DNA from 4 places in the Kitasatospora sp. NPDC002522 genome. Region 4 is predicted to be linked to each of the others. Evidence: riboswitches for the same ligand, from Rfam matches in the RefSeq annotation. Region 4 holds a riboswitch; each other region holds the start of a gene.

Region 1 (6,959 bases), on a different contig from region 4:
GACCGCCGCTCCCGCCCTCGTGCGGGACCCCGGCCCGAGGAAGCAGCCCACGGGCCGCCTGCTTTTCCGGTGCGTTTTCCGGTGCTTTCCCGGCCAGGTCGCGGCGAGTGGTCAGCGGCGGCGCAGGACGAGGGTGCGGTGCGGGGGGCTGGTGGTGAGGACCCGGCCGGCGATGCCGTGGTGGCGCAGCGCGGCCCGCAGTTCCGGGAGGTGGGGGCAGGGGCGCCCGGTCCCGTCGAACAGCGGGTAGACCCGGACTTCGCCGGTGGGGGCGGTGACGCGGGTGAGTTCGAGGAGGGCTCGCAGCTGCTCGGCGGGGGCGAAGTGCGCCGGGTACGCGAAGAGCAGGTAGGAGCTGAGGGTGAGCGCGAAGGTGTGGTCGGCGAACGGGAGCCGGGGCAGCGCGGCCGCGATGTAGCGCTCGGGGTGGGCGGCGGCGTCGGCGGTGAAGAGCCGGCGGGCGCGGTCCCAGCTGCGCAGGTACTTGTCGGGGTGGTGGCGGCCGGGCGGCAGGTGGCGGCGGGGGTCGCGGTGGATGGCGCCGGCCATCCGGTCGCGTCCGGCGTCGGCGAGGGCGGCGAGGCGGTCGGGGCCGGCGGCGTACGCGGGGTCGGCGGCGATCACCTCGCAGCCGAGGGTGCGGGCTTCGGCGGCGAGCGCGGCCGCCCCGCCGGGACAGTCGAGGACCGGTCCGGGCAGGGCGGCGAGGTCGGCGCGGGTGAGGCCGAAGTAGGCGCAGTACTCGTCCAGCGGCCGGGAGGTGACCAGGACCGCCTCGCGGTCCGGTCGCTGACGCAGCGTCGGGGGCGCGGCGCTCATCGGGCTCCTTCGGCGGAGGGGCTTCGGCCCGTCCCATCCGAACACGGGGCCCTGGGCGGCGCATGTTCGTGCGTGCGGTCGGCACGGGGCCGGGCGCTGGGCCCGGCCCCGGCGCGTGGTCAGTGGCCGGCGAGCAGGGCGCGGGCGGCGAGGCGGTTGACGTTGGTCAGGCCGCGGATCAGGTGCGGGGTGAGGAAGACCAGGACCAGGCCGACCACGGTGACAGCGGCGATCTGCCAGAACGAGGTGAGCTCGTAGACGTGGTGCACGCCGTGGCTGTCGGTCCAGTCGGCGACCCGGTAGCCGTTCCAGTCGGTGTAGCGCGCGAAGACCCACTGGTAGGCGGGGAACAGCACGAGCGCCCAGCCGACGGTGAAGAACACCAGCGAGACGCTGAAGCTGAACACCGCCCACGGGAACATCACGAACTGGTGCAGCACCGCCTTCCACCCCGCGGCGTCGCCGAGCCGCGCGGTGATCGCGCCCCACACGCCCTCCCGACGGACCGTCACCGGCCGCGGCGCGGGCAGCTCCAGCCCGAGCAGGCTGCCGACCCGGTACCGCTCCCCGGCGCCCAGCCCGCGGGCCGCCACCAGCAGCAGCGCCAGCACCGGCAGCCCCAGCATGGTGACCGCCGTCCCGATCCCCAGGCAGAACAGCGTCACCACCACCGTGAACCCGAGGATCGCCATCGGCAGTCCGGTCAACGTGTACCCGAACTCGCGGAACGTGAAGGAGGAGAACGGCGCCCGCCAGAACCCCGGCCGCGATTCAACGGCCGGCTTGCGCGAGACGCTCGGAGCGGAGACCGGGTGCGAGGCGGTGGACATCAGCGGGCCCTTCGGATCGGGTGACTGGCTACTCCTCCAAGGTGCCGCAGCGGGCTGCCCGGTCGGAATGACGCCTGCTGCCGGATCCGAGGTGGGGTTAACCCCCCTGCCTGCGCTGCAGCTCCTGCCACTCCGGGGCGAGGAGGGAGTACTGGAGGGCGTCGTGCCAGGTGCCGGAGCGGTGGGTGTCGTGGCGGAGGCGGCCCTCGTAGTGGAAGGCGGCGCGGGTGAGGACACGTTGGGCGGGGGTGTTGGCGGGGTGGGTGCGGGCGGTGAGGCGGTGCAGGGCGAGGTGGTCGAAGGCGAGGGTGCAGAGCAGCGCGGTGGTCTCGGCGGCGTAGCCGTGGCCCCAGGTGTCGGGGCGCAGGGCGACGCCGAGTTGGGCCGCGTGGTCGCCTTCGCGGGTGAGCGCGGCCTGGCCGATCACCTCGCCGGAGAGGTGCTCGACGGCGAGGCGGTAGTGCTCGCGGGGCTCGCGTTCGGCCTCGTCGAGGTAGAGCTCCAGCTGGTCGGCGCAGCCCTCGAAGTCCTGGGCTTCGAAGGCCAGGTGGCGGACGACTCGCGGGTCGCCGTGCACGGCCTGCAGCGCGGCGACCTCCTCCGGGGTGTGCCGGTACTCGCGGAGGGTGAGCCGGGGCCCGGTCAGCCGGACGGTTTCCATGGCGCCCGACCCTACCCGGCGGTGGGGTGGGGACCGGTTAACGTACCTGGGTGGATGACGACGACCTGCAGCTGCTGCCCCGTACCCGGACCGCCGACCTGCTCGACTGGGCGGCGGGCGAGGGCCTGCCGCCGGTGGACGAGGGGGCGGTGCGGGCCGTCCTGACGCTGTTGGAGCTCGGTGGGGCCCGGCTGCACGACGGGTTCCCGGAGCTGTCCTCACCGATGGTGGAGCAGCTGCTGTACGAGCGCCTGCACCTGTACGTCCAGCCGGACGGCGACCCGTTGGCGTACGGCGCGGCGGTGCGGCTGCTGATCGACCGTCAGCGTACGGCGCGGCGGCTGAACGCCAAGCGGTGGGAGCGGCTGCACGAGGAGGCCGACTGGCAGGGCGAGCTGCTGGCGGGGCTGCTGCGGCGCTCGGACCTGGTGACCTGGCCGCGGCTGTACGCGTTGCTGCTGCGGGCGGACGGGGTGCCGGAGTGGGACCTGGACGCGGTGCGGGTGTGGCTGGACGGCTTCCGGGAGTTCACGCAGGAGGAGCGGCAGGCGGCGTTCGAGCAGGTGCCGGGCCTGGAGCCGGGCGACGCGTGGAGCCCGGAGCGGATCCGGGTGGTGGGGATGGCCACCGACGGGGCGCGGCGGCTGCTGGAGCAGGGCCTGATGCACCGCTCGTACCGCAACCTGGCCGAGCTGACCGCCCGCGGGCTCCCGATGCCGGCCGAACTCGCCGGTGACTTCGAGGGGTTCGAGGCGGCGGTGGCCGAGGCCGCGATCGACCTGTGCGGCGAGTGGACCGTCCCGGGCCTGGCCCGCCTGCTGCTGGAGGAGTACCCGGACCTGGCGCCGGAGGACTACGTGCCGGGTCCGGCCCAGCGGGAGGCGTTCGCGGACCTGGCGCCGGAGGAGTACCTCCCGGGCCAGGCCGAGCGGGACGGGCTCCCGGGCCTGGACCCGGAGGGATAGCCGGTCAGGCGGCGGTGCCTACGGCTGGAGGCCGTGGGCGGTGAGCCACGGGAGCGGGTCGATCGGGGCGCCCGCGGCGGGGCGGACCTCCAGGTGGAGGTGGGGTCCGGTGACGTTGCCGGTGGCACCGACCGCGCCGAGGACGGTGCCGGCGGTGACCTGGCCGGACGGGGTGGCGATCTGCGACAGGTGGCAGTACCAGATCTCGGTGCCGTCGGGCAGGGTCTGGATGACGCGGTAGCCGTAGGCGCCGGACCAGCCGGCCGAGGTGACGGTGCCGGCGGCGACGGCGGCGACGGGGGTGCCGGTGCGGGCGGTGAAGTCGAGGCCGGTGTGCAGCAGCGCCCAGTGGTCGCCGGACTGCGCGAAGTGTGCGGTGAGCTGGTAGTCGGCGAGCGGGAGGGCGTAGGCGTCGCGGTGCGTCCCGGCCTGCTGGGCGGCCCGCTTGGCCTCGGCCTCCTGGGCGGCGGCGACCCGGGCGCTCTCGTCGGCCGCGGTGCGCTGGCCGTCGGCCTGCTGCTGGATGCGGGCGGCGAGGGCGAGCCCGGGGTCGGCGGCCAGCAGGCCGTCCGACGCCTCGTCAGCGGCGGTCACGGCGGGTGCGGCGGGTGCCGGGGCGGCGGCCTGCGCGGGGGCGGCGGCGAGTCCGGTGGCGCCGAGCGCGGCGGTCATCGCGGCGGCGCCGAACAGCGGGGCTGCTCCGGCGCGGGACTGGCGGGGCAGGCGGTGCCGGACGGCGTCCTGCTCGGCCGGGTGGTCGAGCAGCCGGGTGCCGGTGCTCTCGGTGTAGGTCGACGCCACGGGGGCGTGCTCCTTCCTTCCCTGTCGCCGACCGGGTTAGCTGACGGGTTCGGAGGTGGAAGGTCTCCTACGGTCGGGCCCGAGGGCCGTTCCGATTCACCCCGGTGGAAGGTGGTTCCCCGGCTCCTGGGCGGCCCGGTGAAGGGCGTGCCCGGTTGGATTAGGCGTGGCGCACGGTGCCGCTTGGTTACGGCGTTGCCGACCGCGCTGCGTTATCAAACGTTAATCCTATGGACCCCATGATTCCAAGCTCCTACCGAGGGGCTGTGAAACTTTCCTGACGACCTATGGGTGATTTGTGACGGTTTACCAGAAGCCCCCACCGCCGGCATGACGGACCGTGACGGCGGAGTTGAGTATCCGTGCTCACGACCCGGGCCGACCGCGCCCCGACCCTGGTGCCATGACCGCACCGATGCCCCACCGGACCACCGCGGCGTTCTACCTCCAGGCCGCCGCCTCCTTCGTCCTCGCCACCGTCGCGCTCGTCGTCGGGATCGCCTACCTGCCGGTGAACGCCTGGATGCGCGCGTTCCTCGCCGTCGGACTGCTCTTCGAGATCACCTCCGCGTTCACGTTGGCCAAGGTGATCCGCGACCGCCAGGACGAGGGGGCGCTCACCAGCCGGGTCGACCAGGCCCGCCTGGAGAAGCTGATCGCCGAACACGACCCCTTCAAGGTGGACGGCATCTGACCGCACCCGCCGACCGCCGTTCCGGCGGGCCTCCAGGCCTCCGCCACCTCCAGGACTTGACGGCTAAGGCTATTAGCCTTAGCTTTATGGCTATCGGCAGTCAGCCGAACCCCGGAGAGCCCGGACCAGCCAGGAGGCCCGCCATGAACAGCACCCTCGGCACCACCCAGTACCTCGACGTCACCGGCGGCACCCTCGCCTACGACGACACCCCGGGCGACGGCGTCCCGGTGGTCCTGCTCCCCGGCATGCTCGACTCCCGCCGGGTCTACCGGTTCCTCGCCCCGCTGCTGAGCGCGGCCGGCCACCGGGTGGTCACCATGGACCTCCGCGGCATGGGCGAGACCTCCACCGGCTTCGCCGACTACAGCCCGGCCGCGATCGCCGACGACCTGGTCGCCCTGCTCGCCCACCTGGACCTGCGCGGCGCCGTGCTGGTCGGCAGCTCGTACACCGGTGCCACCGTGGTGCGCGCCGCCACGCTCGCCCCGGAGCGCACCGGCGGCGTGGTGCTGATCGACGCCTTCGTCGAGAACCTGCCGCTGAACGCCTTCCAGAAGGCTCTGTTCGGGGTCGCCGGGCCGGTCATCGGCGCCTTCCCCGGCATCTGGAGCCCGATGCAGAAGTTCTACTACCCGAAGGGCGCCCGCCCGGCGGACTTCGACGACTACCGGGCCTCGCTCGGCGCGATGCTGCGCGAGCCGGCCCGCAAGGCCGCGGTGGCCGGGTACCTGCACGGCAACTCCGCGCCGATCGGCTGGTGCGCGGAGGTCACCGCCCCCGGGCTGGTGCTGATGGGCGCCAAGGACCCCGACTTCCCGAAGCCGGAGGTGCTGGCCGACCGGCAGGCCGCGGCGCTGAAGGGCCGCAAGGTGATGATCGAGGACGCCGGCCACTACCCGATGGCCTCGCACCCGCAGCTCGTCGCCGACGCCCTGCTCGCCTTCCTCGGGAAGATCGCCTGATGCCCCGCGCCGGACTCTCCACCGCCGCCGTGGTGGACCACGCCCTCGACCTGATCGATGCTCAGGGCGCCGAGGCGCTCACCCTGGCCGCGGTCGCCGCCAAGGCCGGGGTGGCCACCCCCTCGCTGTACAAGCACGTCTCGGGCGGTCTCGCCGAACTGCGCCGGCTGGTCGCGGTGCGGACCACCGACGACCTGACCGAGCGGCTGGCGGCGGCCGTGCTCGGCCGCTCCCGGGAGGCGGCGGTGGCCGCGCTGCTCACCGCGTACGCCGGGTACGCCGACGAGTTCCCGCGGCGGTACGCGGCGCTGCCCCAGGCGCCGGACCCGGACCCGGAGTTGAGCGCGGCGGGCGGACGGCTGGTGGAGGTGCTGTTCGCGGTGCTGCGCGGGTACGGGCTGGCGGGGTCGGAGGCGGTGCACGCCGCCCGGACGCTGCGGGCGACCGCCCACGGGTACGCCTCGTTGGCCACGGCGGGGGCGTTCCAGCTCGCCGAGGGCCGGGACGTGACGCTGGAGCGCCTGACGGAGGTGCTGGTGGCGGGCCTGGCGCACTGGCCGTCGTGACCTCCCGGCGACTCGCGCGTTCTACCCGGTATGAAGAAGCGCAGCATGCTCGCCTTTGCCTCGCTGGCCGTCGGCGTGGTCGCCTCCCTTGCCGCCCCCAGCGCGCACGCCGCCCCGCACCCGGTCGGCACCGGTCCGCTGACCGACGCGGTCACGGCGCCCGACCTGCCGCTCTCGCCGGACTACCCGGAGTCGGTGGCGCAGGGGCTGACAGGGCAGGCGCCGTCGCTCTGAGCACCTCCGGGACGAGCGGCGCAATCGCCGCATTCCCGCGCGAATCCCCGAACTCGGTGCCGGTTCGAGACCTTCTCGTCATCCTCCGCGCGTAACACTGTCTGTCGGTCGGGAAGTCATACCGATGAAGACCGCCTTCACGGTCGTGACCGACAGCACGGAGGACAGCGCACATGCCGCAGGCGACCCAGCACACCGAGCCGGCCACCGGACTGATCCCCACGCCCCGGACCGCCCTGGACGACGCTCCGCCCGCCTGGGCGGGAACGACCCGGCCGAAGAGCCTCGGGGCGGTGCTGCAGCGGGGTTTCTCGGTGGCGCGCGGGGTGTTCTCGCTGCGCCCGGTCGCCGCGCGGCCGCAGCCGGGGTACGGCGAGGTCGACGGGCAGTGACACGGCGTCGGCCCGTGTGGTGAACCGCCTGG
Region 2 (6,959 bases), on a different contig from region 4:
GGGTCGCACCGGGCCGGGAATGCCGGACGGGAACCCAGTTGTTCAAATTGGAACCGCGGTGTAGCGTCAGCCGGGCGCGATCCGGTTCGAATTTGAACTACTCGGCTTCGGACCGCGCGCGCCCACCACGCCCGGACCACCGGAGGCCCCGCCATGACGGACACCGCGACGCAGCCGCAGACGCCGACCGACCCGCAGCTCGACACCCCGGTCGCGGCCGGCCTGCCGCTGCCCGCCGCCACCGTGCGCTCCCGGGTGCACATCCCGCTCGGCTTCGGCGACGGCTACCAGGTCGAGGCGGAGGTGTTCACCTTCCGCGGCCTCGCCGACGGCGCCGAGCACCTCGCACTGGCCCTGGGCGAGCCGTCCACCGAGCCCGGCGCCCCCGCCCCGCTGGTGCGCCTGCACTCCGAGTGCCTCACCGGCGACGTCTTCGGCTCGGCCCGCTGCGACTGCGGCCCGCAGCTGCGCGAGTCCGTCGAGAAGATCGCCGAGGCCGGCGGGTACCTGCTCTACCTGCGCCAGGAGGGCCGCGGCATCGGCCTCTACAACAAGCTCGACGCCTACGCCCTGCAGGACACCGGTCTCGACACCTACCAGGCCAACGCCGCGCTCGGCCTGCCCGAGGACGGCCGCGACTACACCGCCGCCGCCCAGATGCTGACCACCCTCGGCGTCCCCGCCGTCCGCCTGCTCAGCAACAACCCCGACAAGGCCGCCCAGCTCACCGCCCTCGGCATCACCGTCGCCGACCGCGTCCCCACCGGCGTCCACGCCTCCCCCAGCAACCTGCGCTACCTGCGCGCCAAGGTCGAGCACACCGGCCACTCGATCCCGCTCGCCCGTCTGGTCGGCTGACACAGGCCGCCGACCAGACGGGGCGCGGGGACTAGCCCGCCTTCCAGAAGCGCACCGAGTCGATGGCGATGTCGGCCGAGGAGCCGACCGCCGCGGTGGTGCCGCCGAGCGAGGTCTCGGACTGCAGCACCCAGTGCATCGGGGTGTTCGGCACCCGCGAGGTGGAGTGGCCGATCAGCTTGCCGTCCAGGTAGAACTTCAGGTCGTTCGCCTGCCACTCGATCCGGCTGGTGTGCCAGGCGCCCGCCACCGGGACGTTGGCGTTGAAGGCGTCCTGGTCGCTGCCGGCCGTCGCGCCCTGGCGGTGCATGAACGCGCCGACGTTGCCGCACAGGTCGCCCTCGGGGAAGTCGACCTCCCCGTCACGCGGCCAGGTGTAGGAGTCCGGCCAGAGCAGCCACGCCACCTTGTAGCCGGTCGCGCAGGTGGCCTTCCAGGTGACCTCGTAGGTGCCGTAGGTGGTGTTCTGCGGCAGCTTCGGCGTGGGCGCGGCGACCCAGGTGCCGCCGCTGTCCCGGTTCAGGTGGATGTTCATCTGCCCGTTCGCGATGGACAGCGTCTTGGCCGGGTTGTAGGTGCCGTTCTTCGAGGTGTCCTGCCAGCCGGACGGGTAGGCCCACCACTTGGCGTCCACCGCGGACGGCAGCCCGGTGCAGTGGCTGGTCTGCAGCGGCCCGTTGGCGCTGCAGCCGGTCCAGCTGCCCAGCGGCACCGATGCGGAGCTGAAGTCGTCCTCCCAGGTCGGCGTGCCCGCGCCGGCGCCGCCGGTCGGCGCGGGAGGCGTCGTCGCGGTCGGGCTCGGCGTCGCGGTCGCGGCCGGGGTGGTGGCCGCGGGCGCCGGCGCCGAGGCGCTGGCGGTCGGGCTGGCGAACGGCGACTGGGCCGGCAGCGGACTGGTCGCGGCCGCCGTCGGGGTCGGCGTCGGTGTCTGAGCCGGGGTCGGTGTCTGAGCCGGAGCCGATGTCGTGGCGGACGCCGTGGCGGCCGGGGTGGTCGCGGTCGGGGTGGTCGTGGGCGCCGCGGTGGGGGCCCAGGTGCGGTACTTGCCGGCGCGGTAGTGGCCGGCGGCGTCTGCCGTGCCCGGGCTGGCCAGCGCGAGCGCGGCGACGGCCAGGCCGGTCGCGGCGGCGACCCTGGCAGGTGTGGCGGAGAGGCGCATGGTTGTCATCCTCGGCGACGCCTACGAGGTGAGCTGTCGGGTTCGGGCCGCACGAGTGGCCCGGCCGTCTGTGGAACGGCTTCACCCCGAGCCGCGACCGTCCGCGGGAATGCGGGGGCCGGGCGTACTGACCTGGTTCCCCCGCTCCCGTCCGTTCCGTAGCTCGGTGTGCCGCAGCCGGGTGGACGGGATTCGGCGTCCCGGCCGCGGTGCCCGCTCGGTGGCGGGCGCCCGTGCAGGCTAGCCGCAGGACGCGTACAAGACAATTGCCGGTCCGGTCGACGTGCCCGACGCGGGGCCGGACCGCATCCTGGATGCACCCCGACGGAGGAGGTGCCCGATGACGGCGCGGCAGCGGAGAGGGCGGCGGCCGTGAGTGCCGCGGTGGCGGTGACGGTGGTCGGCGCCGGACCGTACGGGCTTGCGGTGGCGGCGCATCTGCGGGGGCGGGGAGTGCCGACGCGGGTGTTCGGCGAGCCGATGGGCAGCTGGCGGGCGCGGATGCCGATCGGGATGTTCCTGAAGTCGACCCCGGCGGCGTCGAGCATCTCGTCGCCGCGCCCCGGGTTCGGCTTCAACGACTTCCGGCGGGCGCACGGCGAGCGGCCGGTCGGCGCCCGGTACCCCATTCCGGTGGCGGAGTTCATCCGCTACGGCGAGTGGTTCCAGCGCCAGTGCGTGCCGGACGCCCAGAACAGCGAGGTGGTCTCGGTCACCCCGGAGGCCGGCCGGTTCCTGGTGCGGCTGGCGGACGGTGAGTCCTTCGAGTCCCGCGCGGTGGTGCTGGCCACCGGGTTCCCGCCGTACGCCTGGATCCCGCCGGTGCTGCGCCCGCTGCTGGAGGCGGGCGCAGCCTCGCACTCCAGCGCGCTGACCGACCCGGCGGCGTTCGCCGGGCGGCGGGTCGCGGTGGTGGGGGCGGGGCAGTCCGCGCTGGAGGGGGCGGCGCTGCTGAGCGAGGCGGGGGCCAGCCCGGTGGTGGTGGCGCGCCGGGAGCGGCTGCTGTTCGGCGCGCCGCCGCCGGTCGACGGCGGCGCGGACCGTCCGCTGGCGACGCGGCTGCGCAGCCCGGTCTCGCCACTGGGCCCTGGCTGGCCGCTGATGGCGTTCAGCCGGGCACCGGCCGCCTTCCGCCACCTGCCCGACGGGACCCGGGAGCACTACGTCCGGACGGTCCTCGGCCCGGCGGGCGCCTGGTGGCTGCGCGAGCGGGTCGACGGGGTGCTGCCGGTGGTGACCGGCCGCGAACTGGCGGGCGCCGACCTGAACGGCGCGGTGCGGCTGTCGCTGACCGGGCCGGGCGGGCCGGTCGAGGCCGACCACGTCCTGGTGGCGACCGGTTTCCGGGTGGACGTCTCGCGGCTGGCGATCCTGGACCCGTCCCTGCGCGCGGCGGTGCGCACCCACGCGGGCGCGCCGCGGCTCTCGGCCGGCTTCGAATCCTCGGTGCCGGGGCTGTACTTCACGGGCCTGGCCGCCGCGGACGCCTTCGGCCCGGTGATGCGCTTCGTCTGCGGCACCGGCTTCGCGGCCGGCCGCCTGTCCCGCGCGCTTGCCGCACGGCGGTCCCGACCCGCCGCCTGACGCGCTCGCCCCGGCTACGCGCTCGCTCCGTCGGCTCAGCCGTGCGACCTGCCGGCGACGGCCCGGACCCGGTGGGCCACGCCGTGGATCAAGGAGGCGGCGCTGCGGGTGATCTCCACGGCGACCGGGACGGGGTCGTCGCGGCAGGCCCAGGCGCGGACGGTGCCGCGGCGCGGGAGGACGTCGCGCGGCGGGCGGCGGTCCTGCCAGGCGTTGGCGGCGGCGGAGAGCAGGTCGAGGCGGCCGACCTTGAAGCTGCGCACCAGTTGCGCGCCGGGCGGGACGTCGCGTCCGGTGAGCCACAGGTGCAGGGCGCGGACCACGTCGACGCCGCCGGTGGTCTCGAACAGCCGGAACTGGGCGCCCTGGCGGGGGTTGAAGTCGACCAGCTTGTAGCGGCCGTCGCGGCGGTCGTAGCGCCAGTCCAGGTCGGCGATCCCGCTGTAGCCGATGGAGCGGCACAACCGGGCGGCGAGTTCGGCGAGTTCGGGGTTGGGCAGCGAGCGGGCCAGGGTGGTGAAGCCGCCGCCGGGAGGCCAGTCGCGCTGCTTGAGGCCGGTGAAGACCGCCAGCGGTTCGCCGTCGCGCCCGCAGGTCAGGTGGGTGAACCAGTCCTCGGAGTGCTCGCGCGGCACGTACTCCTGGGCGAGGACGGAGAGTTGCCCGTCGGCGCGGGCCAGGGCGCGCAGTTCGGCCTCGTCGCGGACCAGGGTGGTGTGCGTGACCACGGGGTGGGCGAGCCGGCTGAACGGGGCGAGGTTCTTCAGCACCAGCGGATAGCCCACCTGCCTTGCCGCGTCGAGGAGTTCCGCGCCGGTTCCGGGTGTCGCGGTGCGCGGCGCGGGGACGTCGTGGGCCTGGCAGATCCGGTACAGGCCGCCCTTGTCGGCGAGTTGGCGTGGCAGCGTGGCGGGGACGGGCGGCAGCAGCAGGTAGGGGGCGAGCTCGGCGGCGTGCTCGGCGAGGATGCAGGCGGACTCGTCGTCGGTGGCGACGGCGACCGCGGGCCGGCCGATCGAGCGGGCCACCGAGCGGATGGTGTCGACGAGTTGGTCGGACGGCTCGCCGCCGGTGGTGGGCCGCACGTGCACCCCGGTGAGGTAGTGCGAGACGGCGGTCGCGGTGAGGCGGCTCTCGACCATGGCGTGCACGGGCACGCCGAGCCGGCCGAAGGAGCGCACCGCACCGATGGGGCTGTGCGAGTGCGGGTAGTGGCCGACCCGCACCATCAGGACGGGGACCTCCCGGTCCAGTTCGGGCCTGAGCTGCGGCACGGTGGATCACCTTCTCCGATCGGCGACGTGCGCGGGGCGTTCAGTGCTGCCACACCGCGACCCAGTCCACGTCGAACCGGGCGTTCTGCACGGCGGGGGGTGGGGCGGAGGGGTATCCGGCGGCCAGGTTGAGGACGATCTCCATCGGCACGTGCGGCACCCGCGCCGGGTCGGTGACCTGGAAGCGCTGGACGCCGTCGACGTACCACGTGACGGAGTCCGGCTCCCAGTCCACGGCGACCAGGTGGTATCCGTCGGCGAGGTCGACGGGGCCCCAGGTGGTACCGGTGTGGGTGTCCCGGCCGTCGGGTGTCTGCCAGTGCACGTTCATGTCGACCGCCTGGTTGTTGCCGGGGAACTCGGCGATGTCGAGTTCCGGCGGGGTGCTGCGGGTGTCCGCGGGGATCAGCCAGAACGCGGGGAAGAAGCCCTCGGCGGGGCCGGGGAAGCGGACCGCGGCCGCGAAGTAGCCGTAGGTGAAGGTGTGCCGCGGCTGGCCGGTCCAGGTGTCGCGGCCGGTGGTGACCATGCCGGAGGTCCACGGGTAGCTCTTCCCGTCGCTGCCCGTGGTCGGGTGGCGCGCCGCGGTGAGTTGCAGTCGGCCGTCGTGGACGGCGACCTGCCCGGGCCGGTACCACTCCAGCTCGTGGTTGCCGGCGTTGGTGCAGCCGTCGACGTTCCAGTCGTAGCACGTGGCCCAGTCGCCGCGGTCGAGCGAGGAACCGGTGAAGTCGTCCCGGAAGACGCCGTGCCAGGGGCCGGGCGCGGCGGGCTGGCCCGCCGCGCCCGTGGTGCCGGCGGCCTGGGCGGCGTTCCCGCCGGTGGGCTCGGGGTCGCCCTTGCCGAGGCCGGAGCAGCCGGTGACCAGCAGCAGGGCGAGGACGACGGCGAGCGGCAGCACGTGGCGGGCGGTGGGCCGCCAGGGGCGGCCGGGGGTGAGGGCGCCGAGGGTGGTGAGCAGCGCCAGCACCGTGAGCGCGCGGACGGTGGTGAAGGAGTCGGTGAGCAGCAGCGCTTCGGCGGTGAGCGCGGCGAGGGCGAGGCTGGTGCCGACGGTGAGCGAGGCCAGGCCGATGCGCTCGTGCAGGGCGGCGGGGAGTGCGGTGGCGGTGCGGGTGAGCCGCAGCACGGCGATGCCGGGGCCGAACAGCACGAAGGCGGCGGCGACGGCGGTGCGCAGCGGGTTCCCCGGCTCGAGGCCGGTGGCGAGCAGGGCCAGCCAGCCGGAGGCGGCGAGGACGGCGTGCCCGGGCGAGGGCAGCTGGTGGGCGTTCACGGCGTACTCCCTTCCGCGGGAGTGGGCGCGGCGACCGGCGGGACGTAGCGGTAGACCACGGCGCCGTCGCCGGTGAAGACCGGCTGGAAGTCCGGCGAGGCCGCCACCGCGTGCTGGACCCGTTCGACGGTGCCGACCGGGAACCGTCCGGTGAGCAGGCATTCCGCGGCCTGGGCGCGGGTGAGGACCAGGTAGGACGGGCCGGTGACCCGGGCGTCGCTCATCAGGTTCTCGACCACCGGCAGCGGGTCGGTGAGCAGGCGGCGCTGGTCCTCGACGGACAGCTGGCTGAGGACCAGCCGTTCGTGCTGGTCGTAGCGGAGCTCGCCGCCGGGCAGGTCGGAGGTGACCGAGACGATCCGCGAACCGGTGGGGGCGTTGTCGGCGACGTAGCGGACGGCGGCGGCCTCGGAGGCGTTGAAGTAGTTCATCGCCTCCTTGCTGTAGTTGCCGAACAGCAGCCCGGCGAGCAGGGCGAGCAGGGCCGCCCAGGTCACCGCGGCGTGCCACGGCGGGGCGGGGCGGCGGCGGCCGAAGATCGCGGTGGCGCACAGGAACGCGGCCGCGGGCAGCGCGAACAGGTACGCCCGGAAGATCATCTCGCCGCCGTAGGGGTTGCCGAGCAGCAGCGGCAGCGGCGCGGCCAGCAGCATCGGCAGGCCGGTGGCGCGCAGCCTGCGGTGGCGCAGCAGGACGGTGACGGCGAGCAGCAGGACGGCGGCGGTGGTGGCCCGGTCGATCCAGGCGACCAGGACCTGGCCGGAGGCGGTGGCGCCGAGGCCGGAGACGCCGGCCAGCACGTTGCTGT
Region 3 (6,959 bases), on a different contig from region 4:
CCAGTTCGGCCGCCTCCTCGGTGCGGACGCAGACCGCCGAGCGGCCCGGGCCCGCGGTCAGCCGCCAGCGCCCGGCGTTCCACGGGCAGAACGCGTCGGTCACCTCCAGCACCACGTCCACCGACTGCGCGTACCCGCGGGCCGTCAGCGCCGCCGGCAGGTCCACCAGGCGGACGAACATCGCGTCCTCCAGCCGCGGCCGCAGCCGCCGGACGTCCGACACCAGGTGCAGCAGCGGATCGTCCACCGGCAGGCTGCGCACCTCCACCCGCTCGGTCAGGTCCTGGTCCAGCAGGTACTCCCACAGCCGGGCGGACACCCCCGAGTGCGCGGCCACCACCGAGCGGACCCGCACCACGCCGACCGGGCTGCCGTCCCGCCAGTCGCCCTTCACCGCGTACCGGGCGTAGCCCAGCAGTTCGCCGGTGGCCGGGTCCTCGGCCAGCACGCACTGCAGCGGGGAGTAGCCGCCGCGGGACGCCGGGGCGTCCAGCACGCCCACCCGGTCCCAGCCCGGCGCGCGCACCAGGGTGCCCGGGCGGCGGGTGGCGAGCGCGGCGTACAGCTCCTCGCAGCGCGCGAGTTCGGCCACCGGGTCGGCCAGCCGCAGCGCCGCGGCCGGGCCCGGCGGGACGTGCACCCGCACCCGGCCGCGCTCCAGCTCCACCGCCACCTTGCGGGTCGCCTGCCCGTAGCCGAACCGGCCGTAGATCGGCGGCTCCGAGGCGGTCAGCACCGCCAGCGGCTCACCGGCCGCCCGCACGTCGTCCAGCTGACGGCGCATCAGCGCAGTCAGCGCGCCGCGCCGCCGGTGCGTCGGCAGCACGCCCACCATGGTCACCCCCGCCGCCGGGACCACCGCACCGCCCGGCACCACCACCCGGAAGGTGAACGCCCCGCCGCCGCCGACCGTCCGCTCGCCCTCGCAGATCGACAGCGAGCGCTCCACCTCGGTCAACTCCCGCCACAGCGACCGCTCCTCGGGCGGCTCCTGGTCCCCGCCGAAGGCCACCTCCAGGTTCCGGTACCACTCCTCCCACTCCTCGGCGCGCAACGGCCGGACGGTCAGCTCGGGGTGTCGAATCGTCATGTACCCCTCCTATCACCCGATCCGGGCGATGGCGACGGAATTGCGGACGTGCCACCGGCCCGGCCGCCCCGGCGCCCGCCCTGCCGCCGGGTGGCCGCACCCCGGCCGCCCGGCGGCCGAAACCCGCCCGCGGCGCGCGGCCCGGCGCGCCCGGGCCGCCCACCCCGTCGACGCGCGCACCGCCGGTGGATAAGGTCGGACCCCATGGCCGACAGCACGCGGACGAGTGCGACGGGCCGCCCGGCCGCCAAGGCGGCCCGCGAGCCCGTGACGGCCCGGTGGCGCGCGGCGCTGTACCGGGCCCGACGCAGGCTGCGCCGAACCGGGGTGGACTACTTCCGCGGCGACGGCGCCGACTGGTGGGCCTTCGCGCTGCTCGCGCTGGCCGTCCCGCTGCTGGTCATGCTGAACGTCTGGATCCCCAACTGGTGCCCGCCCACCGCCCTGGTGCTGCCGATCCTGGCCGGCGCCCTGCTGCTGCGCCCCGGCACCCTGGTGCTGCTGTACGCGGTCGCGGCCGGCGGGCTGATCACCGAGTCCCTGGTGCACACCGGGGAGCGGACCGCGGCCGACAACCCCGACGCCTACATCTACGGGGTCACCCCCGGCGCGGCCCTGGTGGTCGGCGCGGTCGGCGTCGCCGGGCTGCTGGTCGCCCAGTTCCGCCGCCGGGTCGGCGTGCCGTGGCGCGGCGGCTCCACCATGCTCTTCGACCTGCGCGAGCGGATCCGGGTGCAGGGCCGCGTCCCCCGGCTCCCGGAGGGCTGGCACGCCGACATGGCGCTGCGCCCGGCCGGCGGCCAGTCCTTCTCCGGCGACTTCATGGTGGCCGCCCGCACCGGCCCCGGCGGCCGGGTGCTGGAGGCGGTGCTCGCCGACGTCTCCGGCAAGGGCATGGACGCCGGCAGCCGGGCCCTGCTGCTGTCCGGCGCCTTCGGCGGCCTGCTCGGCTCGCTGCCCGCCCACGACTTCCTGCCCGCCGCCAACGGCTACCTGCTCCGCCAGGACTGGGAGGAGGGCTTCGCCACCGCCGTCCACCTGGTGCTCGACCTGGACACCGGCGAGTACGAGCTGCTGTCGGCCGGCCACCTGCCCGGCATGCACCGCCTCGCCGGCGCCGGCCACTGGGAGGTCAAGCAGGCCGAGGGCCCGCTGCTCGGGGTGTACGACGGCGCCAAGTTCGAAGGGGTGCGCGGCACCCTCGGCCCCGGTGACCTGCTGCTGATGTGCACCGACGGCATGGTGGAGATCCCCGGCCGCGACCTCGCCGAGGGCATGGACCGGCTGATGGGCGAGGCGGACCGGCTGGTGGCCACCGCCCCGGTGGCCGGGCGCTCCGGCGCCGCGGTCCGGCTCATCGACACCGTCGCCAAGCACGTCAACGACGACCGCGCCGTGCTGCTGGTCTGGCGTCGCTGACTCCCGCCCGCGCCGGTCGGCGCACCGTGCGGGAGGCGCTCGCGGGCTGTCCACGGAGTGTCAACCCGGGACGTTGATCTTCGGCCAATTCTCCTGCGGCACCCGGGGAATGGATCACCTGCGGGTCTGCCTGCCGGTTTGCCGGGAGAGCCCCCGCAGTCCGCCGCCCGCCGACGGTCCGTCAAGGCCGGTCCGCTATGGTCACGGTCGGCGAAAATCAGTCTCATCGCGCGGGTTGCGGCGCCGGGCTTGTGGGCAAGTCCTTTACGCAGTCCGCACGAACGACCACACTGAGTCCGGATGGGCTGGTGGGGACACGGGGGGTTGGGGCCGGTTTCCGCCTGGAGCCATCTCCGGTTCCGACACGAGTCCCCGCCATGAACCGAGGAAGTGAGTCCGGGTGGCCTTCTCCGTCTCCGCGCTGGTCCTGTTCGGCATCGTCTGCGCCATCTTCATCCGCAACAAGCAGCTGAAGAGCGGGCACTTCATCGTCGCCGCGCTGTTCGGCTTCATGCTGAGCCAGTCGACCGCGGCCGGTCCGATCCAGCAGTTCCTCAACTCGGTCGCCAAAGCCATCTCCTCGATCGCGGGTTGACGCACCGTCGGCTCCCGGGGGGAACACCGCGACGGACGGGGAGGCGCCCCGCGCCGTCGCACCGGCCTGCCCGCGGGTGACCAGGGTCACCCGTTCCGTCACTCCGCGTCCGCACCGCACTGCGGAGGGTGCCCGAAATCGCCCCGCGTAGAGGGTTCGTAGGCACACCGTCATGATCCCGTGCGCGGACCGCAGCAGGCCGCTCGGCAGAGCGTGACCTGTCGATCCGTCAGCCCCTTCCCGATCTTGGGAACGGGGCTTTTCGGCGCTTGCCAGCCTCCTGACCCGTGGGTTTTGCTTCCTCAGCAGCCCGGCAATGGTCCGGGTGGGCCACCGAGCGGAACGCCTAGTCCTGCCGCCGTCCGGTGCCGACCAGATACCCAGTCACGGCAGGAGCGGGGGAACCACAGGTAAGTCGCCGGACCCGGAACACGGGCCCCGGCTCGGGGTGAAGCCGCGCTTGCGGCCGGGCAACTCTCGCCCGAACCCGACAGCTCACCTCGTAGGCGTCGGAGAGGAATGCTCATGTCCGTCAAGGGCAAGCACCGCAAGCCGCGTATGACCACCCTCGTCCGTATCGCCATCGCCACCGGCGTCGCCGGCGCCGCGGTCGGCCTCCCGGTGACCGCCGCTTCCGCGCACGTCACCACCGACCACCAGGACAACGGCCGCCAGTGGGCCCAGGTCTCGGTGGACGCCACCCCGGTCGCCGACACCGCCGCCGCCGCGCCGCAGGCCGCTCCGGCCGCCGCCGCGCACGACTACAAGGTCGTCTCCGGCGACACCCTGTCGAAGATCGCCACCGCCCAGAAGGTGGACGGCGGCTGGCAGAAGCTGTACCAGGACAACCGCTCGGTCATCGGCGGCAACCCGAACCTGATCTACCCGGGCCAGCAGCTCACCGTCAACGGCAAGGCCGCGGAGACCGCCGCCGCGCCGAAGACCGAGCAGGCCGCCCCGAAGGCCGAGCAGGCCCCGAAGGCGTCCAGCAACGACACCGCCAAGGCGTCCGGCTCCACCAAGTCGACCACCTCCGCGGCGAAGTCGACCACCTCCACCGCCAAGACCGTGCAGGCCGCCCCCAAGGCGTCCACCTCCTCGGTGGCCTCCTCCGGCTACGTCGCGCCGGCCCCCGGCAGCGTCACCACCGGTTACAAGGTGGCGGGCTCCAACTGGGCCAGCGGCTACCACACCGGCATCGACTTCCCGGTCTCCACCGGCACCAGCCTCAAGGCGATCGCCGCGGGCACCGTGGTCTCCGCCGGCAACGGTGGCGCCTACGGCAACCAGGTCATCATCAAGCTGGCCGACGGCAAGTACGCCCAGTACGCCCACCTCTCCTCGATCTCCGTCTCGGCCGGCCAGTCCGTGACGGCGGGTCAGCAGATCGGCCTGTCCGGCGCCACCGGCAACGTGACCGGCCCGCACCTGCACTTCGAGATCCGCACCACCCCGGACTACGGCTCCGACATCGACCCGGTCGCCTACCTGGCCGCCCACGGCGTCAACGTCTGATCCCCGCAGTAACCGTCGAAGGCCCCGCGCAGCGTTGCGCGGGGCCTTCGGGCTGCCGGGCGGAAACACCGACGGCCCGAGCGGAAACGCAGACGGCCCCAACTGCGGGTGCAGTCGGGGCCGTCGGGCTGTGGAGCGGGTGACGAGAATCGAACTCGCGTGACCAGTTTGGAAGACTGGGGCTCTACCATTGAGCTACACCCGCGTAGGCGTACCCGCACCGCCGTGGCGGTGGTGAGGACTGGCCTAGCGTACCTGGTCGGGGCCGCGGAATGCACACCGCTTTGCCGCCGTCGGCTCGCGGATTTCGCTCCGGTCGGGGGCGGGCCGACGTGTACTCTTCTGCTCGGCACCACGGGGTGTGGCGCAGGTTGGTAGCGCGTCCGCTTTGGGAGCGGAAGGCCGTCGGTTCGAATCCGGTCACCCCGACCGTGTGCGGCAGGGTCTCGTCCGGCGGGCGGGGCCCTGTTGTCGTCTTCCGCTTTTCCGGAACGCCGCCGGTGCCGGGCACAGTCGCTTTCGTGGTACCGGTAGGATGGACCGCTGGCGGTAGTACGGACAGCAATGCAGCCCCAACCGCCTATCGCCCTGACCGCAAGCCCCTAGGAGACCTAACCGTGAAGAGCGCCGTCGAGACTCTGAACCCGACCCGGGTTCGACTCACCGTCGAGGTGCCCTTCGAGGAGCTCAAGCCCAGCCTCGACGCGGCGTACAAGAAGATCAACCAGCAGGTCACCGTACCGGGCTTCCGTAAGGGCAAGATCCCGAACAAGGTGATCGACCAGCGGTTCGGCCGTGGCGCCGTGCTGGAGGAGGCCGTCAACGACGCGCTTCCGCGCTTCTACACGCAGGCCGTCGACGAGGGCCAGATCGACGTGCTGGGCCAGCCGGACATCACCGGCATCGAGGGTGTCGAGAACCTGGCGGACGGCGGTGACCTCAAGTTCGTCGCCGAGGTCGACGTGCGCCCCGAGGTCACCCTGCCCGACTTCACCGAGATCGCCGTCGTCGTCGACCCGATCGAGGTCAGCGACGAGGACATCGAGAAGTCGCTGGAGCAGCTCCGCGAGCGTTTCTCCTCGGTCAAGGACGTCGAGCGCGCCGCCGCCGAGGGCGACGTCGTGGTGATCGACCTGGAGGCCAAGGTCGACGGTGAGGTGCCGGACGACGGCACCGCCACCGGCGTGAGCTACGAGATCGGCTCCGGTCGTCTGCTGGACGGCATCGACGAGGCCGTGATCGGCCTGTCCGCCGGTGAGTCCAAGACCTTCACCAGCGCCCTCAAGGGTGGCAGCCAGACCGGCCAGGACGCCGAGGTCACGGTCACCGTGACCGCCGTCCAGGAGAAGGAACTCCCGGAGCTGGACGACGAGTTCGCGCAGCTGGCGAGCGAGTTCGACACCCTGGAGGAGCTGCGCGGGGACTCCCGCAAGCGCCTTGAGCGGATGAAGGAGTTCGACCAGGCCACCCAGGCCCAGGAGAAGGTCCTCGACGAGCTGCTCGGCCGGGTCGAGATGGACTACCCGGAGAAGCTCCTCCAGGACGAGATCGGCACCCGCAAGCACAACCTCGAGCACCACCAGCTGGAGCCGATGGGCCTGACCCTCGACACCTACCTGGCCTCCCAGGACAAGTCCCGCGAGGACTACGACGCGGAGACCGAGGAGCAGGCGAAGAAGGGCATCAAGACCCAGTTCGTGCTGGACCAGATCGTCAAGAACGAGGAGCTGGGCGTCAACCAGGAGGAGCTCACCGAGCACCTCATCCGCCGCGCCGCCGGCTCGGGCCTGACCCCGGACCAGTTCGCGCAGCAGGTCGTCCAGGGCGGCCAGGTGCAGCTCCTGGTCGGCGAGGTCGCCCGCGGCAAGGCGCTGGCCCTGGTGGTCGAGGCCGCCAAGGTCACCGACACCAACGGTGAGACCGTCTCCTTCGAGGACGACGAGGACGAGGCCGCCGACGAGACCGTCGAGGCCGCCGCCGAGGAGTCCGCGGAGGCCTGAGCTCCGCACTAGCGGGCGTCAGCCGACGCCGCGTCAGCCGGGAACGGGCCCGGGCACCGCACGGTGCCCGGGCCCGTTCGCGTTCCCGTGCTCACCCTGCGCTCACAGCGAACAGTTCTGCGTGGGGGATTCAGCGGCCGGGCCCGGGCGTTAGGGTCCATAGACAGCGACACCCAAAGCAGATCGACTGAGCAGGTGGCTAAGTGACGTTCCCGCAGATGCAGATGCCTGGACTGATGGCGCCGCACGCCGCCGCCGGCGACGTGCTCGGCGGCCTGGGCGACCAGGTCTACAACCGGCTGCTCAACGAGCGCATCATCTTCCTCGGCCAGCAGGTCGA
Region 4 (6,959 bases):
CCACCATCACCGGGTGATCGACTACGACATCCTGATCGTCGGCGGCGTCGGCGTGGACACCATCGTCCGGGTGGACCGGCTCGAGGTGCCCGCCGACCGCGACTCCGTCGGCGTGCCCCCGGTCGTCGACTACCCGGCGCACACCGGGAACGGCGTCGCACTCGGCTGCCACGCGCTGGGTCTGCGCACCAAGTTCGCCGACTTCCTCGGCGCCGACCCGCAGGGCGAGCTGATCCTCGCCGAGTACGCCCGCCGGGGGCTGGACTTCAGCCACCTCCCGGCCCCGGCCGGCACCCCGCGCAGCGTCAACCTGGTCGACCGGGACGGCCTGCGGTTCTCCTTCTACGACGGCCGCCACCCCGCGGACGCCCGGCTGCCGCGGGAGTTCTGGCTGCCGCTGCTGGAGCGCACCCGGCACGTCCACCTGTCGATCACCAACGTCAACCGGGAGATGTACCCGGAGATCCACCGCCTGGGCCGCAGCAGCTCCACCGACCTGCACACCTGGGACGGACAGCAGGAGCACCACCGGGCCTACGCCTTCGGCTCGGACCTGGTCTTCCTCTCCGCGGCGGCCGTCGGCGGCCGCCCGGAGGCGGTGATGCGCACGGTCCTGGCGCAGGGCCGGGCCGAGCTGGTGGTGGCCACGGCCGGTGCGGCGGGCAGCTTCCTGCTCACCCGGGAGGACGAACTGCCGCGCCACTTCCCGGCCCTGGACCCGGGGGCGCCGATCGTGGACAGCAACGGCGCGGGCGACGCCTTCGTCTCCGGCTTCCTCAGCCGGCACCTGGCCGGCCGCCCGGTCGAGGAGTGCATGCGGGCCGGCGCGCTGGCCGGGGCCTTCGCCTGCACCACGGCGGGCACCCACACGGCCTTCCTGGACGCCGCGGGCCTCCAGGCGGCGCTCAACTCCGCAGCTTCGCCGTCTCGCTGATCCACCGCTTGGTGAACTCCTCCACGCCGACGCCGAGTTCGGTGCGCATCGCACGGTCCAGCTGCCCGGCGCCGAGCGCGCCGACCGACCGGTAGAACGCCACCAGCCGGTCCTGGCCCCACTGACGGGCAATCAGGTCGCAGGCCAGCCAGGAGAGTTCGTAGGCCTGGCCGATCCCGGCGGCGCCGGCGGTGAAGGCCTCGTCGGCGGGCAGCGCGGTGGGCAGCCGACCGGCGGTGACCTCCTTGGCGAGTTCGGGGGCGATCTGCCGGGCGGTGCGGCCGGTGCCGCGGTAGCCGGTGTAGTCGGCGACGCCCTCGGAGAGCCACAGCGGAGTCCACGGCTTGGTGTCGGCCCGGGTGGCGACGTGGGTGGCCTCATGGGTGACCACCACCCGGCGGCCGAGGTCGCTGAGCTGCCGGTACGCCTCCGGGTTGACCAGGATCCGGTCGGCCGGGGTGTGCGCCGGGGCGCCGCTGACCGCCAGGGTGACCGCGGCTATGCCCTGGTAGCTGTCCGCGGCGACGTCCATCCGCCGGGCGAACTGCTGCTCGGTGAGCGGGAGTTCGAGCAGCAGCCGGCCGGGCTTCCAGTCGCCCCAGACGGCAGCCACGGCGGGCACCGCCTGGTCGGCGAGCTCGGCCAGCGCGCCCAGCTCGGCGGTCTCGCCGAGCCCGAGCACCAGGCTGCGCCGCCCGGACACCGCGCGCACCGCGCCGAGGTCCCAGGGCGCCACCGCTCCGGTCGGGGTCTCCCGGACCACCTGCCAGCCGTCCTCGGCGCGGGTCAGCTCCAGTTGCCGCTCCAGCAGCGCCGGGTAGTCGTCGACACCGTCCAGCCGGTAGCCGAGCTCCGCGGCGACGGTGATCCGGTCGGCGCCCGCCGGCGGCTCGGTGAACGAGCCGAGCTTCAGGGTGTACTCGGCGAAGCGCAGCTCGGCGGTGCGCTCCAGCAGGTCCCGGTCGGACTCCTCGGCCTCGGGGGCGCCGAGCGCCAGCAGCCGGGCGGCGTCGCCCTGCCGGACGGCGAGCGCCCGCAGCGCGAGCAGCCGCTCGACGTCGCCGCGGGTGTCGGGCGCGGCGGGCGCTGCCAGCGGCGCCCGGCGGGGCGGGGCGACCGCCCGGGGCAGCGAGAGCTGGACCGCCCCGGCGGCGGCCAGCAGCAGGGCGGCGCGACGGGACAGCGGAGCACCGACCTGCCGCCCGGACACCCGGGGCAGGTCGGTGACCAGGGGCTCGTCCGGGCTCAGACCCGCACCACCGAGCTGACCGGCATCGCGTTGACGCTCTCGTAGCGGACCCGGGCCCCGGGGTACGGGGCGTGCACGACGACACCGCCGCCGGCGTACATGCCGACGTGGTGCATGTCCTTGTAGAAGATCACCAGGTCTCCGGGCCGGGCTTCGGCGAGGCTCACCCGCCGGCCGGCCGAGGCCTGCTCCTGCGAGGTGCGCGGCAGGGTCACTCCGGCCTGCCGCCACGACCAGTACATCAGACCGGAGCAGTCGAACGTGCGCGGGCCGGTCGATCCGTACACGTAGGGGGAGCCGATCTTGGCGATCGCGGCGGCCAGCGCGACCGCGGCGCGGTCCGAGGAGGGCGGCTGGTCGCCGAGGTCGACCCGGTCGGCGCCGCGGGTGGCGCGCTGCTCGGCCTCCCGGGCGTCGTCGGTGATCAGCCGGGCGCGCTCGGTGGCGCCGAGGCCGTTCAGCAGGTGCTGGGCCCGGCCGAGCCGCGCCTTGACGTCCTCCTTGGCGGCGGCCAGCGACTGCCGGACGTTCTCCAGCTCGGCGAGCTTGGCGGTCGCCTCCTGGCGGCGCTGGTCGAGCCGGCGCTGCCGGTCGGCGACCTCCCGCAGGGTGTCGTTCTGCCGGGAGGTGGCCTGGTCGAGCGAGCGGGCGCCGTCCAGGTAGCCGGCCGGGTCGCGGTCGAGCATCAGCCGCAGGGTGGGGTCGACGCCCTGCGCGCGGTACTGGGCGGCGGCGACCGCGGCCAGGTTGCCGGTCAGCCGGTTGAGCTCGTCCTGCCCGGCGGCCACCTGGTCCTGCAGCGAGGCCGCCTCGGCCTGCAGCTTCCGCTGCTGCTCCTGGGCGGCGTTGAACTTCTCGGAGGCCTGCTCGGCCTCGTCGTACAGCTGGTCGACCTGCGCCTTGACCTCCTTGCGGCCCAGCGGCTCGGCCGGGCTGAGCGGCGCCGCGCCGGCGGCGGCGACCGTGACGCCGAGCGCGCCCGCGGCGGCGGCGGTGAGCGCCAGGGCGCGGGCCAACCGCTGGACGCCCGGCAGTGGGGGGCGACGGTGCACCGACATGCGCGAGGACTCCGTTCCTGCGGCCGCCTCCGCCGCCGCCCGGCGGGGCGGCCGTCCGCTCGGGGGCTCGGGGGCAGAGGTTAGCGAGTCGGATCGATCCAGTCCAAACCCTGACACCTTCGAATATTTGACCGCGAATCGGACATCGGGACGACGAAGGCCCGACACCCCAGGTCGGGGGTGTCGGGCCGTTCGCGCTGACCCTGGGTCAGACCCGCACGATGGTGTTGATCGGCATCGCGGTGGCCGACTCGTAGCGGACCTGCGCACCGGTGTGCGGGGCGTGCAGGACCTGCCCGTTGCCCACGTACATGCCGACGTGGTGCATGTCGCCGTAGTAGATGATCAGGTCGCCCGGCTGGGCCTTGGAGATGTCCGACCCGATCCGGGTGCCGGCGCCGGCCTGGGCCTGCGAGGTGCGCGGGATCGAGACGCCGGCCTGCGCGTAGGCCCACTGCATCAGGCCGGAGCAGTCGAAGGTGGTCGGACCGGCCGCGCCGTAGGAGTACCAGCTGCCGAGCTTGGACGTGGCGGCGGCGAGCGCGGCCCCGGCGTAGCCGGAGGTGGCCTTCACGGCGCCGAGGTCCGGGCGGGACTCGTCGCGGGAGGCGCGCTGGGCGGTGTCGGCCTGGGCGCGGGAGTCCGCGGCGGCCTTCGCCTCGGCGGCGGCCAGCTCGTCGCGCTCCTTCTGGGTGAGCGAGTTGAGCAGGTCGGTGGCCTTGGCCAGCTTCGCCTGGATGTCCTCCTTGTCGGCCTTCAGGGCCTTGGCGGTGACGTCCAGTTCGGTGAGCTTGCGCTGGGCCTCGTCGCGCTGCTGGTCGAGCGCGGCCTGCTCGGTCTTGAAGGACTTCAGCAGCCCGGCCTGGGTGGAGCCGACCTGGTCCAGCGCGCCGGCCTGCCCGAGGAAGGCGTCCGGGCTGCTGGAGAGCATCAGCTGCATGGTCTGCGAGACGCCGCCGGTGCGGTACTGCTCGGCGGCGATGCCGGCCAGGCTGTCCTGAACGGTGGTCACCCGGTCCTGCTGGCGCGCCACCTGGTCCTGCAGCTGGCCGACCTGCTTCTGCAGGTCCTGCTGCTTGACCACCGCGGCGTTGTACGCCTCGGTCTTCACCTCGGCCTGCTCGTTGAGCTGGTCGACCTGCTGCTTGACCTGGTCCTTGGTCGGCGCCGGGCCGGCGTGCGCACCGCCCTGGGTGGAGAGCGCCACGGCGGTGGCGGCGGCGGCAGTGAGAATCGAGACCCGGGCACGGCCTGCGGGCTTGGGACGACGATGGGACGCCACGAAGGCGGACTCCTTCTTCCTCACACACCGCCTACCGGGTGAGCTGACGGGTTCGGGCCGGAAGAAGCCCTACGGTGCCTCACCGGCCGCTGCTACGGCCGACCTGACACCGATTCACCCCGGGGGAACGTGGTTCCCCGGCTCCGTTCGACAGCACCCCCGCAGGGGCATCCCCGTCGGCAGGCCTCGTGGTGACGGCCCGCCCGCTGTGTCACGGACTCGGCGGCGACCTCCGCCGTCGCCCCCCATGGGCGATCGACATTGCGGTGGTCGAGGCATGACCCTAGTAACCGATCCGTGATCCGTTCAAATCCTTGTCAGAAGAAAATCTGATTCTGCGTCGAATTCGATTACGAATCTGACCGACCGTGATCAGCCTGTAACGTAGAGCTTATTGATTTTCACCATATGGTCGAGAAATGACACGCCCGGACGTGTCGCGGATCACAGGGAGATCTCGACCCGTCCGGGCGTGTCACGGTGCGTCAGTTGTCGCCCTCTGTGGGCTTATGTCCGGTTCGTCGGATCGTCAGATCCGGCGGATGGTGTTGATCGGCAGGGTGTCGACCGCCATGGTCTTCACCACGTCGCCGGTGTGCGGCGCGTGCAGCACCAGGCCGTTGCCGATGTACATGCCGACGTGGTGCTGGTCGCCGTAGTAGATGACCAGGTCGCCGGGCTGGGCGTTGTGCCAGTCACGGCCGACGTTGACGCCCGCGGTGGCCTGCGACTGCGAGGTGCGCGGGATCGAGACGCCGGCCTGCGCGTAGGCCCACTGCATCAGGCCGGAGCAGTCGAAGCTGCTCGGACCGGTCGCGCCCCAGACGTACGGCGCGCCCTGCTTGCCGAGCGCGGCCTTCACCGCGACCGCGGCGTAGCCGCTGGCCGGCGGGAGGCTGGAGATGTCGACCCGGGAGGCGCTGCGGGAGGCGGAGCCGCCGGTGCCCTCCAGGATCGAGGCGCGGTCCGCGGCGCTGAGCTTGCTGAGCAGCTTCTGCGCCTGCTGGAGCTTGTCCTGGACGTCCGCCTTGGCGTCGTTCAACGCCTTGGTCTGGCTGTCCAGTTCGGCCAGCACCTGGGCGGCTTCCTGCTTCTGCTGGTCCAGCCGGCGCTGCTGGTCCTTCAGCGACTTCAGGGTCTCCGCCTGGGTGCTGGCGGCCTGGTCGAAGGAGGACGCCTGCGCGAGGTAGGTGTCCGGGTTGGCGGAGAGCATCAGCTGCATCGACGGGTCCACCCCGCCCTGGCGGTACTGGTCGCCCGCCACCGCGGCCAGCCCGGAGGCCAGTTCGGTCATCTGCTCCTGGCTGCGGGCCACCTGGTCCTGCAGCTGGTCGGCCTGCTTGCGCAGCTGGTCGGAGCGCTCCTTGGCACCGTTGAACTTCTCGGCCGCCTGCTCCTGCTCCTCGAGCAGCTTGTCGACCTGCGCCTTGACCTCGTCCTTGCTCGGCGACGCGGGCGCGGCGTGCGCGCTCACCTGGGCCGACAGGGCGACCGCGGTCGCGGCGGCAGCGGTGAGCACGGAGACCCGTGCGCGGCTCGGCTGCTTGGGACGGCGGTGGGAGGCCAAGGGAGGTGCTCCTTCTTCCTGCTGGACTCACCCCTAGGAGTGATAGTCCGGAATATAGGTTTGACGCCAGACCCTAGTGAAGTCCAAGCCTTCGCGTCCACTCCCAGGTGCCCGCGAACCGGCCTCCCCGGACGCTTTCACCACACCGACACACTCCGGCAACCTCGCGGGGCCGCCTGATCGGCCGTCAGCCGAGGTCAGGTCCGGGACAACCGGTTGAGCAGCAGCGTCGAGGAGACCGGGCGGGCGCCCGCCTTCCGCACCCCGTCCGCGACCTCCTTGTCGGCCGAGACCACCACCACCGGACGGCCCTGCGGCTCGGCCCGGACCAGTCGGCGGATCAGCTCGTCCGCGGTCTCCCCGGTGCGGCTGAACCGCACCCGCACGCCGCGCGGCGGCGCCATGATCACCGGGACGTCCAGGTCCTGGCCGTCGAAGACGCAGGTGACCTCGGCCTGGGTGCGCTGCGCGAGCATCGCCAGCCCGCCCAGCAGCCGCAGCCGCTGCTGCTCCAGCGGCAGTTGCGGGTAGCCGGTCTTGGTCACGTTGTAGCCGTCCACCACCAGGTGGACCTGCGGGATCGCCAGCAGCTGGTCCAGCAGCGCCGGATCGTCCTCGGCCAGGCCGCGCCGGGCCACGTCGTTCGGCGAGGCCGAGCCCGGCTCCACCGCCTCCACCAGGTCCGCCGGGCGCAGCGCGGTGACCGGCAGGGCCAGTTCGCGCTGCAGGCCCTGCGCGGACTGCAGCACGGTGTCCAGCAGCAGGCGCAGCCGCATGTCCTCGACGCTGCGGCCCTCGCGGGCGGTGCGGCGACCGGTCTCCACCGCCGTCTCCAGCTCGGAGACCCGGTGGCGCAGCCGGCGCGCCTC

The links. Region 4 has a riboswitch for cyclic di-AMP ahead of ACWD4U_RS02575 (C40 family peptidase). Riboswitches for the same ligand answer to the same signal wherever they lie in the genome.
Region 1: it holds a riboswitch for cyclic di-AMP, as region 4 does, so the genes downstream of both, ACWD4U_RS16605 (M23 family metallopeptidase) here and ACWD4U_RS02575 (C40 family peptidase) in region 4, are expected to answer to the same signal.
Region 2: it holds a riboswitch for cyclic di-AMP, as region 4 does, so the genes downstream of both, ACWD4U_RS15025 (glycoside hydrolase family 16 protein) here and ACWD4U_RS02575 (C40 family peptidase) in region 4, are expected to answer to the same signal.
Region 3: it holds a riboswitch for cyclic di-AMP, as region 4 does, so the genes downstream of both, ACWD4U_RS19415 (M23 family metallopeptidase) here and ACWD4U_RS02575 (C40 family peptidase) in region 4, are expected to answer to the same signal.

Annotation. Positions count from the first base shown of each region.
Region 1 covers NZ_JBSFXE010000017.1:16,394-23,352, forward strand. Annotated here, with positions in the region: gene ACWD4U_RS16585 (class I SAM-dependent methyltransferase) at 112-819, opposite strand; gene ACWD4U_RS16590 (sensor domain-containing protein) at 939-1,649, opposite strand; gene ACWD4U_RS16595 (GNAT family N-acetyltransferase) at 1,747-2,310, opposite strand; gene ACWD4U_RS16600 (hypothetical protein) at 2,361-3,275, shown strand; gene ACWD4U_RS16605 (M23 family metallopeptidase) at 3,294-4,076, opposite strand; cyclic di-AMP (ydaO/yuaA leader) riboswitch at 4,087-4,253, opposite strand; gene ACWD4U_RS16610 (YiaA/YiaB family inner membrane protein) at 4,480-4,770, shown strand; gene ACWD4U_RS16615 (alpha/beta fold hydrolase) at 4,914-5,735, shown strand; gene ACWD4U_RS16620 (TetR-like C-terminal domain-containing protein) at 5,735-6,301, shown strand; gene ACWD4U_RS16625 (hypothetical protein) at 6,332-6,535, shown strand; gene ACWD4U_RS16630 (hypothetical protein) at 6,709-6,927, shown strand.
Region 2 covers NZ_JBSFXE010000014.1:158,079-165,037, forward strand. Annotated here, with positions in the region: gene ACWD4U_RS15020 (GTP cyclohydrolase II) at 154-858, shown strand; gene ACWD4U_RS15025 (glycoside hydrolase family 16 protein) at 890-2,017, opposite strand; cyclic di-AMP (ydaO/yuaA leader) riboswitch at 2,021-2,196, opposite strand; gene ACWD4U_RS15030 (FAD-dependent oxidoreductase) at 2,390-3,601, shown strand; gene ACWD4U_RS15035 (carboxylate--amine ligase) at 3,637-4,875, opposite strand; gene ACWD4U_RS15040 (family 16 glycosylhydrolase) at 4,916-6,151, opposite strand; gene ACWD4U_RS15045 (glycosyltransferase) at 6,148-6,959, opposite strand, start outside.
Region 3 covers NZ_JBSFXE010000021.1:82,096-89,054, reverse strand. Annotated here, with positions in the region: gene ACWD4U_RS19430 (GNAT family N-acetyltransferase) at 1-1,090, opposite strand, end outside; gene ACWD4U_RS19425 (PP2C family protein-serine/threonine phosphatase) at 1,295-2,509, shown strand; gene ACWD4U_RS19420 (hypothetical protein) at 2,910-3,104, shown strand; cyclic di-AMP (ydaO/yuaA leader) riboswitch at 3,472-3,628, shown strand; gene ACWD4U_RS19415 (M23 family metallopeptidase) at 3,630-4,619, shown strand; tRNA gene ACWD4U_RS19410 (tRNA-Gly) at 4,751-4,824, opposite strand; tRNA gene ACWD4U_RS19405 (tRNA-Pro) at 4,975-5,048, shown strand; gene tig (trigger factor) at 5,237-6,619, shown strand; gene ACWD4U_RS19395 (ATP-dependent Clp protease proteolytic subunit) at 6,844-6,959, shown strand, end outside.
Region 4 covers NZ_JBSFXE010000002.1:197,309-204,267, reverse strand. Annotated here, with positions in the region: gene ACWD4U_RS02590 (carbohydrate kinase family protein) at 14-934, shown strand; gene ACWD4U_RS02585 (gluzincin family metallopeptidase) at 906-2,144, opposite strand; gene ACWD4U_RS02580 (C40 family peptidase) at 2,180-3,241, opposite strand; gene ACWD4U_RS02575 (C40 family peptidase) at 3,450-4,523, opposite strand; cyclic di-AMP (ydaO/yuaA leader) riboswitch at 4,538-4,689, opposite strand; gene ACWD4U_RS02570 (C40 family peptidase) at 5,053-6,090, opposite strand; gene ACWD4U_RS02565 (NYN domain-containing protein) at 6,288-6,959, opposite strand, start outside.